DNA from 3 places in the Brevibacillus sp. IT-7CA2 genome. Region 1 is predicted to be linked to each of the others. Evidence: riboswitches for the same ligand, from Rfam matches in the RefSeq annotation. Region 1 holds a riboswitch; each other region holds the start of a gene.
What was found. Region 1 has a riboswitch for cyclic di-GMP ahead of ACM6JA_RS16910 (GNAT family N-acetyltransferase). Riboswitches for the same ligand answer to the same signal wherever they lie in the genome.

Region 1 (6,675 bases):
AAAATCTCCGCGAAATACGCTGCGTAGTTCAGCACGAAGCCGAGGCATGCAGCTACGAATCGATCCATAACCAAGTATTCTCCGATCACTGGCAAGAGGGGGAGGCCAAAGACAAAAAACAATAGCTGTAATAATAGAGGCGTTCCACGCATGACATACACATAGGTGTGCGCGAACCAAGACAGACCTTTGTTGCTGCTATTCGCCATTAAGGTAATGAGAAATCCCAATGGGATCGATGCCAGAATAGCGATGAAGAACAGCAACACTGTCATCTGCGCCCCTTCTAGCATAGGCACGGTAATGGAGATAATATAGTCTAAGCTCATCTGGTATGCTCCTAATCCTTATAATAAAGCGTGGCTTCGCCAATCATTCGGCGAAGCCATCGTATCTTCCGTTTATTTCAACACGCGATTTTCGCCAAACCATTTTTCCGATATTTTAGCTGCTGTTCCATCCTGATTCATGGTATCCAAGGCTTTTTGCAGTTCGTTCAATAACGCCTCGTTCCCTTTTTTGACGCCCACTCCATACTCCTCAGGTGCAAGTGATTCTTCCAACAGCTTAAAGATTCCAGGTTCTTTTGCCATGTAGTAATCGGCTACAATCTGGTCGATGACAACTGCTTCCACGCGGCCAATCTTCATATCGCTCAATGCCAGTACATTATCAGGATACTCTGTAATTGATTTGACCTGATTTTTCATGTCACTTGCATTGACAGCATCAGCTGCGGAAGACAGCTTTTGCAAACCAATTCCTTTACCAGCCAAGTCCGACAGCTTGGTCAAGTTGCTATTTGCCATCGTAACAACTACTTGCGCGTTTTTCAGATAAGGCTTGGTAAAGAGAACCTTCTCTTTTCTCTCATCCGTAATCGTATATCCATTCCAGATCAAGTCGATACGACCGCTATTTAGTTCAGACTCTTTTGCACTCCAATCGATAGGTTGAAACTCGACTTGTTTCCCCATCTTTTCGCCAGCTGCACGCGCATAATCAATATCAAAACCGACTAGCTCATTTTTCTCATCCCGGAATCCCATTGGTGCGAACTTATCATCAATTCCGATAATCAGCTTGTTCGCGTCAGCGCCAGTCTTTGCGCTGGAACAGCCCACTACCAACGAAACCATCGCACTCAATAACAATGACATCCATGCTATTTTCTTCATCGTGATGATCCCCCTCGTTTTTCCTACTCTATATTTTACTCTGATAAAGTGGTAATACGTTAACAAGGTATCATGATAGCACATTAGCAAGGAATAGTCGATACTTTAGTAAACAAAAGCACCTTAGAAATATACGCCAAATGAATGAGTAAAATGCCCGACTAGCAGATGCACGTCTTTTTCTTTTTTCCGACACTCCCTCGTTCCTCTATCTTTTTGATATACTCCGTAGCCAACGGAACCTTGCACGCTGTCTGTCCGACGTCCACATGTACTTTGCCAATCGCTGCTGCCACTTCCAACGCTTCCTGATGAAGTTCCGGTACATACGCTCCTACTGAAATAACGAATTGATTCATGGTGTACCGTACGCGATTTTGTTCCTGGTGAATCGTCTCCTTTACTCTCATGAGGAGCCGCTTGATTTCTTCTTTATCTAGCCGTTCATCGGGAGTAATCGACAAGTAGTTCGAATACGTATTCCACCCACATGTGGCTACCATCTCTTCTTTTGACTCGATCCATTCCCTCGCCAACTCCATAGCAAAAGGGCTCTCAGCGGCTACACTCGCAACCGTATATTCGGCGGGCGCGTACCAAGACGCTTCCTTGACCCAAGCCTGCAGCCGCTCTTTTGTCATGCTCTTCGGGTCAACCGTCAATCCAGCCAAGTACATGGCGTCGTAGTTTCCCGTATCGTACAGCGCCTGAACGAGCTGCTGATCACGCTTTACCTCCTTGACCAGCTTTTTCATATCGCCGACTCGCACACCAAACAAAGGCTCTTTCGCCCCATGCCGCAACAACGTTTTTTTCGTCTGCTCTGTCCCCATCGCTTCGAGCTTCTGCATGATTTCTTCCAACGTCATCTTTCCACCCTCCTTTTTCTTCTATTAAATAGGATAACCAGCAGCGATACCTCCAACACGAAAAAGCCCTCCTCATTCAAAGGAGAGCTTTTTCGTATTGGAGCTTGACGCCCTTTTCCTATCCTTACGCCTGATTGCGTACTTTGATATACGAAACATTTCTGACGTTGATGACAACATCATCATATTGAAGCCATCCGTTGCTTTGATTAGCGACCATTTGAATGATCTCTTCCGGTTCCGTCGATTCGATGCTAATCGTTTCACCGCCACCAGAAAAGTAAAATTGAATCACTTTTACTTCCTTCATAAAATCCCCTCCTATTCCTTCTAGTTATCGGTTGGTTGGAAAATTTTTGTTACGGGTGATTTTTATGTATACTTTTGTTGCAGCTATTCCGTTTTGAATGTCTATCATTTCAGTGAAAAGGGGTTTGTTGAAAATGCCGAATTCGGTACACACGAGAAAAGGAGCAGTTAAAGCCTCACTCATCCCTGAAAATGTATTAGCACTCCTTCATACTGGAGAATTAGAAAGCGTCAATTTGACTGAATGGCAGGCTGTTGATCATATTCATCTATTACGAAGCGTTCTGCCTCATGTTCAATTAGATGCGCATGTCGCTCGACTTGTTGATCAATTAGAAGAAACGGGATCTATGAGCGGAATGAAAGCTATCCGTCTGATTGGACTAGAACTACTTGCGATCTTACACAAATCGGGTGAACCCACAGCTACGTCTCCCGTTTTCCTATCGTTGGCTACCCACAAGTCAGACAGTGTACGTTGTTGGAGTGCCTATATCATTGGCTTGGACAACACCTTATCGCTCGAAGAAAAACTAAGGCAAATAAGAAAATTCGCGGCAGATCATCATTTTGGAGTGAGAGAGATCGCATGGATGGCGATTCGAGATTCTCTCGTGCATGATCTGAACCATTCCATTCAACTCCTGAGCAAATGGGTACTTGATACCGACGAAAATACTCGCCGCTTTGCGGTAGAAGCCACACGCCCACGAGGTGTCTGGTGTAAGCATATTGACGCATTGAAAAATGATCCTGCTCTCTGCCTACCTTTGCTCATGCCAGTGAAGTCAGATGCATCTAAATATGTTCAAGATTCTGTAGGGAATTGGTTGAACGATGCGAGTAAATCACAACCAGACTGGGTGATACAGCTTTGTGACGAGTGGCTAAGAATCTCTGATACAAAGGAAACGAAAAGAATTGTTACCAAAGCGAAAAGAACCATTCTGAAGACCCAGACCGAACAGAAATGATGAACCGAATCACATATTTATCCCAATTTTATTTGTTGAATTCATTATCCGAGGAAAGTTTGCGCTTAATCGATCAATTAACCTCCTTAACCCCTTTCCCCATAAATACGTGCATTCAAACACCAGAAACTTTTTCGGAGGGATTCTACTTCATCAAACAGGGGAAAGTACGTTTATATAAAGTAAATCGGGATGGTCGGCAGTTTACATTTGATATCCTCGGAGAAGGCAATGTGTTTGGAGAAGTGGATCTGCTCTCGTTAGGTACACGGGAGATGTATATAGAAACCATCGAAGACTGCCTCATTTGTAAAATGAGCAAAGCAAAATTTGAGAGCTACTTAATCGAACATCCGCAACTGATGATGAAGATCATGAAGATCATTAGCGATAGAATGATTTCGATCAGCCAAGCAGCCGAAAATCTTGCCCTTCTCCCTTTACAAGATCGCATTATTTCCACGTTAGTAAGGCTTGCCGACCAATTTGGCAATCCTAACAGTTCTGCGTTTCAACAAATTGAGTTACCTCTTTCCCATCAAGAGCTCGCCCATTTTGTCGGGGCATCCAGGGAAGCTGTGACGGTAGCATTACGTGCTTTAGCAAGAGAAGAACTGATTCAAACAGGCTTTAAAACCATTTCCATTCATCGGGACAACATTTTAAAGAAGATGTAATCCAGTTTACATCTTTCCCTTCAAAAGAAAGATATCGTAAAGCTATGGCTTCTACTATTCTTTCGAAAAAGAGGGGAACGACATATGGATAAACCACATTTTCAGAGCCTGCGCGAAGAGCTAGATTATACAACCATTCAAATAGCAGACTTCCTCACTCGTGAAGTAACAGATTCATTTACAAGATCAATCGAGGAGCTGAGGACCTCTGGACACGCAAAGGGCTTGCCGATTGGTTCGATTGCGCATGATTTCACATTGAACGATCACACTGGCAAGACCATTACCTTGTCGGAAGAAATCGTAAAAGGTCCCATCGTCCTCACGTTTTTTCGTGGATCATGGTGCCCCTACTGCAATTTGGAGCTGCAAGCATACCAAAAACAGATCGATACGATAACCTCTCTGGGTGCCCAATTGTTTGCCATTAGTCCACAATCTCCTGCATACTCTCTTACTATGCAAGAGAAAACCGGACTGAGCTTTCCCGTGTTATGCGATACCAATAACCATGTAGCAGAAAAATATCAACTCAGATTCAGACTGCCTGATTATTTACAGGATACCTACCGATCATTGGATATTGATCTCAAGCATTTTAATAGTGACGATTCTTGGACGCTCCCCATTCCGGCTACTTATATCCTCGACAACCAGTGCGTAATCCGGTTAGCATGTTTAGATCCAGATTACAAAAAGCGAATGGAGCCAACCGAAGTTTTAGACATTCTGCGTACCCTAACCTAACGCCTATAATGAAGAACCAGTTGATACCATAACTGGTTTTTTGTACGTCTATGCTTTATGAACAATTAGTTTCTTTTCCCTACCAAAACTTGACAAAGCTATATCTTTTGGCTTATATTTTGCATGATTATATCTAGCAAAATTCGACACCTTTTTACAAATTTTGCTAAAAAATGCAAAAGGCAAAGTCATCGAAAGGTGGCGACGCAAAACCACGGGTCTACAGTCTTTGACCATGATAGCCGGGTTGCCATCATCTTGAGACTATTTATTCGATGTTGGTAGCTTCGGTTGTTCCATTTCGATGGAACGGCCTTTTTTTGTGTTTACATTTTTGAAAGGAGGATGAAAGCACTTTCATTTTCGTAACGGATGGAAAAACATAACTTTTGAGACGTCAAACATACACAACATGGTTCAATCAGAGAAAATGATGGAGTGGACAAGTTATGTACAAACAAGTAGAAACGGTACAAGAGTTAGCAAAATTTCATGAAATCAAAGAAACAGTATGGACAAGCATGGGCTTCGAGATGGAGTACGCGAAAGAAGGCTCGGCTCAGTTCCTCTTAATTGCCGAAGATGGTGAAGCAGGTGGAACATTTGAAATGACGCCCTTTTCCAAATCAAGTGCTTATATGAAATCACTTTTTCAGGATGTTATTACAGAAGATATGAAAGTAATGGAGGTAGACAGTCTCGCTGTTTTGCCGAAATACCGCGGACAACTAGGGGCAAAGGGAATTTGCTTGATGATAGATTACGCTGAAAAGCATGGTTATACCCACGCAATTGGGGTAGCAGATCCGACTTTTTTTTCGTTCATTAACAAGAAGTATCAAGTAAAAGCGACTCAGACCAAAGATATCATCTTTTACAAAGGGGCCGATGCCATTCCGACCCTCTTTCATCTAAAAGATGTCTATGACAATAAGCACGATCCGAAATATTCCTGGTACAATTCGTCGTCATCCAACCAAGTAAAAGTCGAGGTAGGTGGGTAACATGGACAACATGGATAACATTGATTTATTGAGAAGAAGAAACAATTGGGTCGTAATCGTATTCGCAAGTATTATTACGATTGTTCAGGTCTTAAACCTCTTTCTAGGCGTATCGTACACATTCGTTTTCACGATACTGGGTATTTTGTATGGCGTGCTGGCACCTTTTACTTACATCTCCAATCGCCCGCGCTTCCGTGAAAAAGCAGCGCCCTTCATGAAGTTTTTCAACTTCGCCGTAATCGGGATCTTCATGTTCATCGTAGTTGGACTGGACCCGCATATGATCAATATCATGACCATTATGTTCTTTGTAGCAGTCATGGGGATTTATCAAGACCGACTCATCAATATTTTGACGATTGTATCGACATTGGGTATTGTCTCTTACTACTTCCTGACACAGAGAGAAACGATTTTCCATTCGACTAATAATATTGATCTGATGTACTTCCTGCTTACCTTCTGCTTCGTCTCAGTCACGAGCATGATGCATGCTGTATTCAATAACAAGCTGCAAGAGGAAAGTGAGCAACAAAAGCAAGAAGCGATTGCCTCGAAGGAATCGTTGCAACGTGTTCTGGATCAGATCAATGAATCACTTACCTCTATGCAAGACTATCAAGAGAATTTGAACCAGGTGACGGACGGTGTGAATGTTCGCGCAGTCGAAACCGTCGCTTCCCTGCAAGACATTATGGAGTCCTTTACGGTCCAGACCAGCAATACGGACGAGCTGCGTCGGGAAATGAGCTCGACGAATCTGCAAGTTGAGGATATGACTCGCTCTGTTACAGAGATGCATGAGTACGTAGAATCGACCAAAGAAGCCACTAGCGAGAGCGGCAAACGCATTGGCAACATCGGCAATGACTTTGAACGATTCATCACGGACATCCAAGGTACGAACCAGCTGA
Region 2 (6,675 bases), on a different contig from region 1:
GTCGCGATATCCCCCTGCTCCTATTCAGCAAAGACCACGGCAAGCTCAAACAAAACAAGGAGAAGCCACTCATCTGGCTACAGGCACAAATCCATGGAAATGAACCCGCCTCTGGTGAATCTGCTCTTGTAATCGCCAAATGGCTGGCAGAAGGAAAACTTGGCACCGATCTCCTGGATAAAGTAAACGTTGCGATTGTTCCTCGCATCAACCCGGATGGCTCCTACCAGTTCAAACGCTACATTGCGACAGAGCTGGATGCCAACCGCGACTACATGAAGGTAGAATATCCAGAGGTGCAAGCCGTTCACCAAGCCATCCATGCCTATCAACCTGATGTCGTGCTTGACGCCCATGAATACGGCGTCTCTTCCAGCCAGCTTCGCGATGTTGGGGAAAAAGGCGCAATCTCTTCCTACGATGTTCTGATCTCCTCTGCGAAAAACTTGAATATTCCCGCCAACCTGCGCAAAATGTCAGACAACCAGCTCTTGGCTGACGTTCAACTAGCACTCGACAAGGAGCAACTTTCTCATCACGCATACTATACGCTGGCAAAAGGCAAGGACGGAAAAGTGACCGCAACAGAAGGCAGCACAGAGACGAGAATCGGACGCAATGCCTTGGGATTGAAAAACACGTTGACGTTTTTGGTGGAAACACGCGGCATCGGCATTGGACGCGCCGATTTTGAGCGCCGTGTATACAGTCAGGCCATGACTCACGCTGCTGTCATCCAATCAACAGCGGACAACGCCAAAGCAATCATGTCCGCCGTGACGCAGGCACGCGCAGAAATCACGGAAAAAGGCAAAAAGGCAAACGACAACGACAAACTCGTCATCCTGAGTGAGAATAAGCGAGTACCGGGTCAATCTCTCGAAGTGGTCGATCTAGCCACGGCAAAAAAAGTGTCTACCCCCATAGACTGGGTAAGCTCCACGGATGCCTATCCCGTACTCGAACGCGAGCGCCCCACTGCTTATCTCATGCCTCCTGGCTACCATGACGTTGCAGCCAAGCTAGAACTGCTCGGTGTTTCGGTAAGCAAGCTATCAAAAGAAACGACCATAGCAGTAGAAAGCTACACCATTTTGGAAAACAAGGTGAATACGATTTACGAGAATGGGCATTTCACCAACCAAGTGACTGCAAATGTAACAGAAACAACGAAAACCTTTCCTGCGGGTAGCTACGTGTTCAGCATGGCCCAGCCAAACGCCAACTTCATAGCATTGGCCTTGGAACCGGAATCAGTAGACAGCTACGTCACGTTTAACTTCTTGCCCGTTGAAAAAGGCGATGAAGTCCCGGTGTATCGCTATATGCTGGAGCAATCGCTACCCACCACACAAAAGAACTAAAGGAAAAATTCCCCTCTCTAAAGTTAGACTCCTGAGAGGGGAATTTTGTTACATATATGGGCTTACTTTATTTCAAACACTTCTTGGGAAAGCCCTGCCAGCTTTTGCGTATTGTCGCTCACTTCGACCATTGTCGCAGAAATTTCCTCCGTAGCAGCTGCCTGACTCTCCATGGTTTGATTGATCAATTCAATCGAATTTTGCAGCAGGGTTATCAAATCCCGGATGGAATCTGTGGTTTGCTTGATTTTGTCTGCATTCGCCCGTGAATCCGTCGCCATATTGCGAACCTCATTCGCAACGACAGCGAATCCACGCCCTGCATCTCCTACCCGCGCAGCCTCAATGCTCGCATTCAGTCCCAAAATGTTACTTTGATCAGCGATTTTTTTCACGGCGAGAGTAATTTGCTCGATCTCAGTCGTACTTTGGCTCACATCATTGGCTTGCTCTGAGACCGCCTTCATTTGCTCGTTCAAATTCCCGATCTGCACAGCCATCTCTTGTGTGGTGGCACTGACCTGCTCGACGACACTCGAGAGATTTGCGGCAATTTCATATAGCTCATTGGCTCGCTCCATACTGGATCCAATGCCGACACCGCCGATGACTTTTCCCGTGTGATCATGCAGGGGGATCGCCCGTGCGACGAGAGGAAAACCAAATAATTCTTTGGGGACCATCATCGCCTGCTTGGTGTTTTTACGAATCGCGTTGGTGATCACATCTCCTTCCTGGAGTGGATCACCTGGCTTGACTTGCAGCGCAAATGTTTGGGCAGGCACATTACGCAATAGCTTTTCCGTGTCGTAGACCCCAATGGTAATGTCATCGGTGAGTAAATCATTTAAATAAGGGGCAACCTTGATGAACGCCTCGAGCAGTTCTGCGTTTTTCCCCTTTTCGAAAGCTTCTGTTTCGTTCCATTCTACGTAACCGTGCATGACCCTCTTCACCTCTATATTTTGCTGGCATTAGTACGGAAATTGGCGCTTTTTGTGTTGAACCGAAATCCATTTCAGCGTAGTGAACTCTTCTAAACTCCATTGACCATTCAAACGTCCCAACCCGGAGTGCTTTTCACCGCCAAACGCCACGATTGGTTCGTCATTGATCGTTCCATCGTTGATGTGAATCATACCAGTCTCAATTCGTTTGGCCATCTGGGCACCTCTCTCCAGATCGCGTGTATGAATCGCCCCGGACAATCCAAATGGTGTCTCGTTCGCCATGCGAATCGCTTCTTCCTCGGAAGCAAACGACATGATGCAAACAGCCGGACCAAACAGCTCTTTGGATGCAATCGACATGTCTGTGGTCACTCCTGTCAAAACGATCGGCTCGACAACGTTGCCTTTTACTTCCCCTTTCAGTGCAGGAACGGCCCCTTCGCGTATCGCCTCATCGATCGTTGCCATCAGGTTGGTGACTTGCCGTTGATTGATCAACGGACCGATTACTGTGTCAGGATCATTTGGGTCGCCAACCTTGAGTCCAGATACTTTTTCCACATACAGATCGAGGAATTTATCGTATACATCTTGGTGAACCAGAACCCGGTTAGCCGACATGCAAATCTGACCTTGGTGGGTAAAGCGGCTGAATACCGCTGCATTGACGGCATACTGGAGATCCGCATCCTCCAAAACAATCAGTGCACTATTGCCGCCCAGCTCCAAAATCGCCTTTTTGAAATGCTTCGCTGCCACTTGCGCAATATGGCTTCCTACTTGGCTAGAGCCTGTAAACGAAAGGATGCGCGGAATCGGGTGGGAGACAAAACCATCGCCAATTTCAGCAATATCCGTCACAACGACGTTGATCAAGCCTTTTGGCAAACCTACTTCTTCAAAAATTTTCGCGATGAGAGTACCACCCGTGATTGGCGTGTGCTCATGCGGTTTGAGGACGACGCCGTTGCCCGCGCCAAGAGCTGGCGCTACGGACTTCATCGACAGATAGAACGGGAAGTTGAACGGACTGATGACACCAACAACTCCTGCGGGAATCCGATACAATCGATTTTCTTTTCCGTCTACGGGAGAAGGAAGAATTTTTCCTTCCATGCGTACCGGGAACGTAGCCGCCTCGCGAATAATATCCTTCACAAGCCCGATCTCAAAAAATGCCTTCAGTCGGGTTCCACCCAATTCACGAATGATGATCTGAATGATTTCTTCTTCATTCTCTTCGATATAGTGAACAGCACGCTCCAACATTCGGGATTTGGTATAGGCATTCACTTCATCCCACTCTTTTTTCGCGTCGGCTGCCGCTTTGTAAGCCGCGTCGATATCCTCCAAATTTGCCATTTTGAATTCTGCGATGACTTCCCCGTTGTAAGGGTTGATATCTTGCAATGTCTTCGCGCCAAGTCCGTCGCGCCACTCCCCATTGATGTACTGCTTGTCCAGTGTTTGAAGGATTGACATGCTTTAACCTCTCCCTTTTGTAAAGTAAATAGGCCCCCTTCGCATGAAAGGAGCCGTAAAACTAAAACAGCAAAATACACTGCTAGTCGGCAACCCGGCTGCCATCGTAACGTGTACATTAGGCCCGTGGCTTTGCGTCCCCAATTTTCAGTGGGTTTGCCCATTCATAGCGAATGCTGATATGATTTTGTCGAAAAAAGGAAAGTTATGGAGAATCTTACTTTGATTATAGTACTCTATTCCTAATAGTCAAACAGAAATATGTAAAATTTTAGTGAACCAAATTGAACAAATACCAAAAAATCCGCATCTCTTGGGATACGGACTCCTGGTTCTTCTTCCTTATGATCACAATATCTTTTTGACATCCTTTACGCTCGTCGCGAGCATTTGCTCTACCGCGTTGGCGTCCCTCACATGCTTGGTCAAGCCTTCATTCAGCTCTTCCAGCAAGCCCTTCGCATCACTTACCTGTTGGGACACATCGTCAGCAAATCGCTTTTGGTGCGCGATGATTTCCATCACACCTGACACTTCGACGTTCAGTGCCTGGAAAGCGTTCACGATCTGATCCGTCTTCTCCGCAGCATCCTTGCTGGTAGAAAGTCCGTTTTTGATCGCACTGCTGCTTTTTTCACTGTTGGACAACGCTTCTTTTGTTTCTTCCTGAATCTTGCCGATCAATTCTGCAATCGTCTTGGTCGAGTTCGCTGTCATCTCGGCCAGCTTGCGTACTTCATCTGCTACTACAGCAAAGCCTCGGCCCTGTTCACCCGCACGTGCCGCTTCTATCGCTGCATTCAAAGCGAGAAGGTTGGTCTGATTGGCAATGTCACTGATCACCTTGACGATGCTCGTAATTTCCGAAGAGCGCTCTTCCAAGCGGCTCATGGACTTGGACGTATGGACCGATTCTTTGTCGAGCAGGCTCATGACTTCCACAACGTCCGTCATCGCCTTCTTACCTTCATCTGCACGCGCTACCGATTGTTTACAGATGTCCGTCAAGCGCTCTCCTCGATCCGACAGTTGGCTCGCAGATTCATCATCCCGCTCGTTAATGACCTGGATATTATCTACGACACGCTTCATCCTCGTCACCAATCGCACCGTTTGCTCTGATTCGGCGTTCATCGCTTGGTTCGAAGTGAGAATCGCACCCATCTGTTCGTAAATACCGCGAAGCTCATGTTTCCAAGCGTCTTGGTGGCCTGCCATTGTGGTTGTGGGAGTTGCCACTGTCGTCGCTGCTGTCTCTTTTTCTGCTAGGCCTTTGTCTTTTTTCCAAAACATCCGCTTCTCTCTCCTTTGTACCCATCAATTGTCACCTCGGCGGCTATATACGCGGGACTCGATTATTCCCGGATGTTGTTTCGCCAAGCTCAGCAAGTTTTCCAAGAAATAATAGTGACCCTCCAAGAGCTCCACGTCTTTACGCTCAAAATGCTTCGCCTGCAAATACTGCTGCATTTCCAAAGCATAGCGCTCCAGTTTATCGTGAAAATCGTTGGCACGAAGCATTTGCTCCACTTCTGGATATTCTGTTTTCAGGCGACTGAGCTCGCTGTATACACGCCCACCCTCCAGAATCATCTGGTAGGCCGTACGCTCAAGCGTAGCTGTCGTAGCTGCCTCCTGCTCCTCACGCTCCTCACGCAAAGCTGCCAAGTACGTGATAAAATGGTAGACAGTTAAAAACAATGGTCCTAAAAATAGAATGATCCCTGCTTTGTACACATGCTGATTGGACAAATTGCTGATGAGCAGGAACAAGTGAAACAAGATCGCACCCAACCATACATAGATGATGATTTGGTGATTGATCTTCCCTGCCTTTTGGTGGCGAGAAAAGGCAAAGGTAAGTCCGAGCAGATAAAAGGCAAGTAACGTAAAGCTGGCAGAAAACAAAGCCATCTCCATATCGATTAGCCAATCTGCGTCGGCGGGTATTTCGATAAAGAATTCAAAAGCGAGCACCAGCAGTGAGAACAGCAACCCCATGATCCAAAACCGGCTTACTTCCGAGTCATTCCTCCGCCGGGAGCGGTAGCGTTTTGCACGGGATCCTTCCATAATGCTCTCACCTCATTCTCTATGATTCGCCATGATTCTATCTTTTCCTTTCACATGGGGCCAAAATCTGACATCGGAGGCTGTTATGACAAAAAATTTACCAACATCATTTACCGAGCGCATGAAAACCTTGCTCGGACACGACTATGAGGCCTTCGTTTCCTCGTATAATCAGCCTGTGACACACGGCTTGCGGGTCAATCCGTTGAAGGTGGGTCGTGACGATTTTTTAAATATCTCGCCGTTTGCTCTGGAAACAGTCCCTTGGTGCGAAAACGGTTTTCGCTACAAAGAGCCAGATCGGCCCGGCAAGCATCCTTTTCACTCCGCTGGCATGTACTACTTGCAGGAGCCAAGCGCGATGTCCGCTGCCGAAGCACTCGGTGCACAACCTGGTGAGCGAATCCTCGACTTGTGTGCAGCGCCAGGGGGGAAATCGACGCAGCTTGCAGCGTTTTTGCGTGGACAAGGAATGCTCGTGGCAAACGAAATCCATCCTGTTCGCGCAAAAGCCTTGTCAGAAAATCTGGAGCGCTGCGGCGTGACCAATGCCGTCGTGACCAATGAAACGCCTGAACGCTTACAGGAGCGATTCCCCCAGTTTTTTGACCGAATTTTAGTAGACGCTCCATGCTCTGGCGAAGGAATGTTCCGCAAGCTCCCCGAAGCAATCGAAGACTGGAGCCCTGCAAAAGTAACCGAGTGCCATGTCATGCAAGGCGATATTCTCGAGGCGGCCGCTGCGATGCTGAAGCCAGGCGGGACATTGGTCTACTCCACCTGCACATTTGCTCCGTTAGAAAATG
Region 3 (6,675 bases), on a different contig from region 1:
AGAATTTTGTCTACCGTCATCTTTTGTTGACCTTCCAAAGCCTCAGCCATCGAAGGAACCGCACGGCGCTCCATGCGACGGTTCGTTGTACGCTCAATCAGACGCAGATGGTCGATTTCACGGGAAGTCACAAACGTGATTGCCAGACCTGTTTTACCAGCACGTCCCGTTCTACCGATACGGTGAACGTAGCTCTCGGAGTCTTGTGGAATATCAAAGTTAAATACATGCGTTACACCGCTGATGTCCAAGCCACGTGCAGCCACGTCAGTCGCTACCAGCACTTCGATCGTACCTTCCTTGAACTTGCGGAGCACGCTGTCGCGTTTCGCTTGGTTCAAGTCACCGTGGATACCTTCTGCACCATAACCGCGCTTGGTCAGGGCTTCGGACAGCTCATCAACTCTGCGCTTGGTTCTACCGAAAATGATAGCCAGCTCAGGGGAGTGAATATCCAGCAAACGGCACAGTACATCGAACTTCTGCTTTTCAGCTACTTCCATGTATTCCTGTGCAATGTTTGGCACGGTTACTTCTTTTGCTTTCACTTGAATTATGGTTGGTTCGTTCATGAACTGTTGCGCAATTTCCTGGATCGCTCTCGGCATCGTAGCAGAGAACAACAGCGTTTGACGATTGTCTGGAACCTCTTTCAAGATTTCCTTGATGTCGTCGATGAAACCCATGTTCAGCATTTCATCCGCTTCATCCAAAATAACAACCTCAATGGCATCCAGACGAATGGTTTTTCTTCTCATGTGGTCCATGAAACGACCAGGTGTTGCTACGATGATTTGTGGACGTTTTTTCAACGCTTTGATTTGACGCGTGATGTCTTGACCACCATAGATTGGCAGAGCAGAGATGTTTTTAAATTGGGCAATTTTATTAATCTCTTCTGCAACCTGAACAGCCAGCTCACGTGTTGGAGTCAAAACAACCCCTTGAATATTTCCGCTTGTTTCATCCAAGCGTTCAATCAGTGGAATACCAAATGCAGCAGTTTTACCAGTACCTGTTTGTGCCTGACCGATCAGGTCACGACCTTGCAGTGCTACAGGAACCGTTTGATCCTGAATCGCTGTAGCCTCTTCGAAGCCCATGTTGCTCAACGCTCTAACAATGGAGTGATGTAAGCCAAAATCATTAAAAGTCGCCAATGAATGTCAGTCTCCTTTATCAATACCTTCATCTATAAAATTCTCAAAAAAAAGGGCACTATTCCTTACGATCCGGAACATGCCCTTTTATCCCCGATTGTACGTAGCACCCTAAAGAACATAGCTGTAATCGTACCATGCAATGACTGAAAAAGCAAACTGCATATATACCCAAATTGCCTGATTTTTTTGCTGATTACATCCTGTAAAGATAACAAAGCAGCCCAGGATCAGGCTGCTTGTCTGTCATTGGATTATTTTACCCATTTCTTGTAAAGCTCATCAAACATTCCTTGCAGTTTCATCTCGTCCATCCACAGATCCAGGTAGTTAGCGAAGATGGTGTCTCCGCGATGGATCATGTACGCTTTTTCACTCTTCGTGAACGGATTGTCGGTCAGAGCTGGATACAGGCGGGAATCTGCTTTGGAATACACAATCGCTTCCAGCGTATCTGTGATCATCACATCGTACTTACCGCTTGCTACCAGACCAGGAATGTCGAGGTTGTTTTGTTCAACTGTTACAGTTGCTTTTGTCAGATGTTCACGAACGAATTTTTCGTTGGTGCCACCTGGATTCACACCAATGCGCACCTCTGGCTTGTTGATGTCTGCTACACTCTTGTACTTGTCTTTGTCTTCTGCACGAATGAGCGGAGCTTTACCGAACATAATATAAGGATCGCTCATGTGTGCTTTTTTCTGGCGGTCTGTGTTGCGCGTAACGCCTCCAACAGCAATATCGAATTTATTTGCCAAGAGATCGTCCATCAGTGTCGGCCAAGAGGTTTGGACAAAACGCGCCTCTACTCCCAGGCTTTTTGCGAATTCTTTCATCGCATCGATATCGTAACCTTCGAATTGGTTTGTTTTTGGATTCAAATATGTAAACGGTTTGTAGTCCCCCGGAGTACCTACGAGGATGTAGCCTCTCGCGATGATTTCATCCAAACGGGATTCAAACTTCTTCGCTTGCGGTTTTTTAGCAGTTTCAGCAGCTACGGTTGTGACAGGCTTAACCGCTGTTGCGGCAAAAGCACCTGTTCCTGATGTCATGAGCATTGTTGCAGCGAGTGTGCTCGCCAAGATTGTTTTTGTAAATTTTTTCATCTGGTTTCTCCTCCTGTTAAACGGTAATGAATTTAGTAATCAGAAACAAACTCCATCATCCCTTAATGGCATCCCCCCTTTCAAAAAAAGAGGACTTACAACCTGTTGAGCTGCCTCCTACACAGTAAACCTGCCGATTCCTTGCTGTAATTCTTCTGCCACTGCATTCAAACGCTCGACAGACTGGCCAATTTCCTGGATGGCTTGAAGCTGCTCTTCGGTTGCCTTTGCCACTGTTTGCGCGTCGAGTGAAGCATGTTTTGCAATGCTATGCATTTCATCTACAGAAGCACTCACCTGTTGGGAGCCTGCTGACATTTGTTCAGATGCTGCGGATACTTCCAAAATGTGCGCGGCAACGTTACGAGAAGATTCCAAAATATGCCCGAAGATTTCGCGAACCTCTTCGACCAGTTGAATACCTTGCTGTGCGTTTTGGTTGCCCGCGGTCATGACCTCTACCGCATGATGCGTATCCTGCTGGATTTCCCCGATCAGCATCGCAATTTTGGATGCGGATTCTTCGGATTGGTTCGCCAGTTTTTTCACCTCTCCGGCAACGACAGCAAACCCACGTCCATGCTCGCCGGCACGTGCTGCCTCAATCGAAGCGTTCAAGGCAAGCAAATTGATTTGCGAGGTCAACTGACTGATCGTATCGAGAATGCCTTCGATTTCTTTGGAACGATTGTTGAGCTGCTCGATGGCTACTGTCGCCTTCGATGTTCCCTCGCCAATGCTTCCCATCTGGCGAACTGCCTGCTCTACCACAGCAGTTCCTTGTTCTGCCTGCTCTGTTGCTATCTGGGCAGCCTCTGAAACATGTGCAGACGTCTCCGCGATTTTCACGATGCCTGCTGCCATGTCATTCATAGACAATGCAACATCCTGCGAGCTGGTGGCCTGCGCCTCTGCTCCCTCAGAAATCTGTGCAATAGACAAGCCGATTTGGTTGATGTTTTCCGTCGCTTGTTTAATGCCTTCGGATACTTCCTGACTAAACCGCTGTACTTGATCAGACGACAGAGTTACGTCTTCGATCAAATTTTTCAAGTGCGATACCGTCTGGTTAAAGTCACGTGACAGAACTGCAATCTCATCTTTTCCATCAACCGTTACGGTCTCTTTCAGGTTCCCCTGCGCCACTACATTTACTGCGTGATTCAGACGCTCAATTGGTTTCACCATGCGTACAGCCAAGAAATAAACGAGGACAACCCCAATCACCAATACGATGAGGGAAATAACCATCAATCGGGCTGACAGTTGATCGACAGGTGCATGCAGCTCCGCTACGGGTGCAGTGATGTATACGCCCCAGTTCAAACTGGTAGGAGAATAGGAAGCAAATCGCTCTGTATTCTCGTATTTATATTGGGCGATTCCATGATTCCCTTGCCTGATATCTTCAAAAGCAGTCTGAAGCTCAAGAATACCCATGTCGAGAATCGATTCCTTCAGAATGTACTCGCTATTCGGATGATAAATAAATGTTCCTGTTTTGCTTACTAAAAAGGCGTAACCAAATTGGCCAAATTTCTCTTCGGACACCTTTTTTTGGATTTCATTGATAGGAATAGTAGAACCGATATAACCGTATTGACGATTGTCCTTCATCAATGGAACGACAAGGGTCACGATGTTATTCCCTGTCCGCTTCGAAATGACTGGCTCGGAGACAACAACCTTCCCTTCCCCTTTACTAGCTTCCTTAATATGCGGACGATCCGAGATGTCGGTCACTTCTCCCATGAAATTGATCACTTTCTTACCGCTTAAGTCATGCGAAAAGAAGAACGTCTCAAACTCGGGGTTTTTCTTTTGGGCTTCTTGAATGAGTTTCAGGTCGTATTCGACATTTTGATCAGCCGACATCAACCCTCCGATCGTACTTACAATCTCAATTTTTTCTTGAAAGAAACCATCGATACGAATCGAGAGATTGCTAGCTGACAACTCAGCTTCTTTGTCCAGACTGTCTGCTAAAAGATTGGAAGCACTCCAATAGCTTGCACCGCAAACCGTACCCAAACTAATAACCAACAGCAGGCACAAAACGATAATTAGCTTATTCTTCAAACTATTTTTCATACCGAATCACTTCTCCCTTCTCTTTTTTCAACAAAAAAAAGACTGCCCACCGACAGTCCGTCATGACTACGGTATGGCAACCCGGCTGTCCTAGCTGCGAAAGTCATTTGACTTCCGACCTTAGACCCGTGGCTTTGCGTCCCTGCCTTTCAGCAGGTTTGCCTTTGTCATTCTTTGTTGTTTTTTCAATTAAAGTCCACATTTTTTCAATCTCACCTTTCATTTCCCATAACTTTCCGCCAATAAACCTCAAAATGGAAAAAAAGCTGACAACCTTTTACAGTTGTCAGCTTTTTGTCAAACTTTTTTGATTAGCTTAATCCGATCACTTGCCCATCCTCGTCTACATATAACGATTCCGCAGCTGGCTTTTTCGGGAGGCCTGGCATCGTAACCAAGCTACCGGTCAGTGCGACGATAAAACCAGCTCCTGCTGATATGCGCACTTCACTCACTTGGATCGTGAAGTCAACAGGTGCCCCCAACAGATCAGCGCGATCAGTAAAGGAGTACGGTGTTTTCGCCATGCACACAGGCAGATGGGACATGCCCATTTCTTCTACCTTTTGCATCGTTTTCAATGCAAGCGGCGAAAAGACAACCCCTGATCCACGGTATACTTCTTTCACGACTGTCTCAATCTTGTCTTTAATGCTGAGGTCTTCCTCATACAAGAATCGGAAGGACGAAGGCTGCCCTGCTGCACGAGTCACTTTTTCAGCCAACTCGACACCGCCTGCTCCTCCTTCTGCCCACACTTTGGACAGCGCCGCTTCGGCTCCGGCCGCTTGGCACAGCGCAATTACGGCATCGACCTCTGCCTGGGTATCCGTCGCAAAATGATTGATAGCCACCACTGCTGGCACACCGAACTTCTGCAGGTTTTCCAGATGGCGCTTGACGTTTTCGAAGCCTTTTTCCAGAGCAGACAAGTTCTCCACTGCGAGGTCAGGTACTTTTACCCCGCCGTTGTATTTCAACGAACGAACCGTAATGACCACGACAGCAGCCGATGGAGTCAGACCTGCTTTTCTACACTTGATGTCAAAGAACTTCTCCGCTCCCAGATCCGCACCAAAGCCCGCCTCTGTTACGACGTAATCCGCCAGCTTCAAGGCCATCTTGGTTCCGATCACGCTGCTGCACCCATGCGCGATATTGGCAAAAGGTCCACCGTGAATAATGACCGGAGTTCCCTCGATTGTCTGTACGAGATTGGGCTTGATCGCTTCCTTCAAGAGAACGCACATCGCATCGACCGCGTTGATTTCTTCTGCCCGTACTGGCTGATCATCGAAATCGTAGCCAATAATGATATGGTTCAACCGCTCGCGCAAGTCTGCTAGATTCTCACTCAAACATAAAATCGCCATGATTTCCGACGCGGTCGTAATCATGAAGCCATCCTCACGCGTCATTCCATTTCCGTCACCCAGACCAACAACGATGTTACGCAGTGCGCGGTCGTTCATGTCCATTGCCCGTTTCCAGACGATTTTCTTTGGATTGAGCCCACGCGCATTCCCATGGAAAATATGATTGTCGATCATCGCTGCCAACAAGTTATGTGCAGCTGTAATCGCATGAATGTCCCCTGTAAAATGCAGGTTAATTTCATCAGCCGGGAGAATTTGTGCTTGGCCACTTCCAGTTGCTCCTCCTTTGATCCCCATGCAAGGACCCAAGGACGGCTCGCGAAGCGCTGCCATTGTTTTCTTCCCGAGAAAATTTAATGCTTGTGACAGACCAATCGTCGTGAGCGTCTTGCCTGCTCCCGCCGGGTTTGGGTTCATCGCTGTAACAAGAATCAGTTTGCCATCAGGGCGATCCTTCACTTGCTCCCATAGCTCATCTGATAGTTTGGCCTTATACTTTCCGTATAGCTCCAAATGCTGTTCTTCGATACCTGCAATCTTGGCAATTTCAACAATAGACTTCATGCTTGCCTCCCTGCCACACCAGAATGTAATGCACCAGTTTCCAATCTTCTACATTCTGCATTTTTCCTTTTTCTCCTCTCCTCTTCGACACATTACGCAAAAGAAAAAGCCCACATTCCGACAAACGTTCAGAATGTAGGCTCTCTGTTATTTCCCGAAAATTTTTCCCGGATTCAAAATGCCGTTCGGGTCCATCACTTGTCTCATAGCTTGCATGACATCCAGTGCTTCTCCGTGTTCCTTGCGCTGGTATTTGATTTTCCCGACACCCACACCATGTTCTCCGGTGCAGGTTCCTCCCCGACTCAATGCGTATTCCACCAGATGGGCATTTACTTCCTCAGCACGCGCCACTTCTTCGGGGTCATTCAG

Region 2: it holds a riboswitch for cyclic di-GMP, as region 1 does, so the genes downstream of both, ACM6JA_RS24775 (aldehyde dehydrogenase family protein) here and ACM6JA_RS16910 (GNAT family N-acetyltransferase) in region 1, are expected to answer to the same signal.
Region 3: it holds a riboswitch for cyclic di-GMP, as region 1 does, so the genes downstream of both, ACM6JA_RS30640 (methyl-accepting chemotaxis protein) here and ACM6JA_RS16910 (GNAT family N-acetyltransferase) in region 1, are expected to answer to the same signal.

The regions. Positions count from the first base shown of each region.
Region 1 is NZ_CATKQT010000033.1:70,819-77,493, reverse strand. Features, by position in the region: gene ACM6JA_RS16945 (amino acid ABC transporter permease) at 1-329, opposite strand, end outside; gene ACM6JA_RS16940 (amino acid ABC transporter substrate-binding protein) at 402-1,178, opposite strand; gene ACM6JA_RS16935 (DNA alkylation repair protein) at 1,340-2,047, opposite strand; gene ACM6JA_RS16930 (hypothetical protein) at 2,172-2,357, opposite strand; gene ACM6JA_RS16925 (DNA alkylation repair protein) at 2,491-3,330, shown strand; gene ACM6JA_RS16920 (Crp/Fnr family transcriptional regulator) at 3,330-4,007, shown strand; gene ACM6JA_RS16915 (peroxiredoxin-like family protein) at 4,092-4,754, shown strand; cyclic di-GMP riboswitch class I at 4,926-5,009, shown strand; gene ACM6JA_RS16910 (GNAT family N-acetyltransferase) at 5,204-5,758, shown strand; gene ACM6JA_RS16905 (methyl-accepting chemotaxis protein) at 5,751-6,675, shown strand, end outside.
Region 2 is NZ_CATKQT010000051.1:261,101-267,775, forward strand. Features, by position in the region: gene ACM6JA_RS24765 (M14 family metallocarboxypeptidase) at 1-1,364, shown strand, start outside; gene ACM6JA_RS24770 (methyl-accepting chemotaxis protein) at 1,427-2,308, opposite strand; gene ACM6JA_RS24775 (aldehyde dehydrogenase family protein) at 2,339-3,796, opposite strand; cyclic di-GMP riboswitch class I at 3,882-3,967, opposite strand; gene ACM6JA_RS24780 (methyl-accepting chemotaxis protein) at 4,145-5,089, opposite strand; gene ACM6JA_RS24785 (hypothetical protein) at 5,114-5,869, opposite strand; gene ACM6JA_RS24790 (RsmB/NOP family class I SAM-dependent RNA methyltransferase) at 5,955-6,675, shown strand, end outside.
Region 3 is NZ_CATKQT010000055.1:142,210-148,884, reverse strand. Features, by position in the region: gene ACM6JA_RS30650 (DEAD/DEAH box helicase) at 1-1,160, opposite strand, end outside; gene ACM6JA_RS30645 (transporter substrate-binding domain-containing protein) at 1,415-2,272, opposite strand; gene ACM6JA_RS30640 (methyl-accepting chemotaxis protein) at 2,390-4,363, opposite strand; cyclic di-GMP riboswitch class I at 4,436-4,536, opposite strand; gene ACM6JA_RS30635 (formate--tetrahydrofolate ligase) at 4,675-6,303, opposite strand; gene ACM6JA_RS30630 (FAD-binding oxidoreductase) at 6,451-6,675, opposite strand, start outside.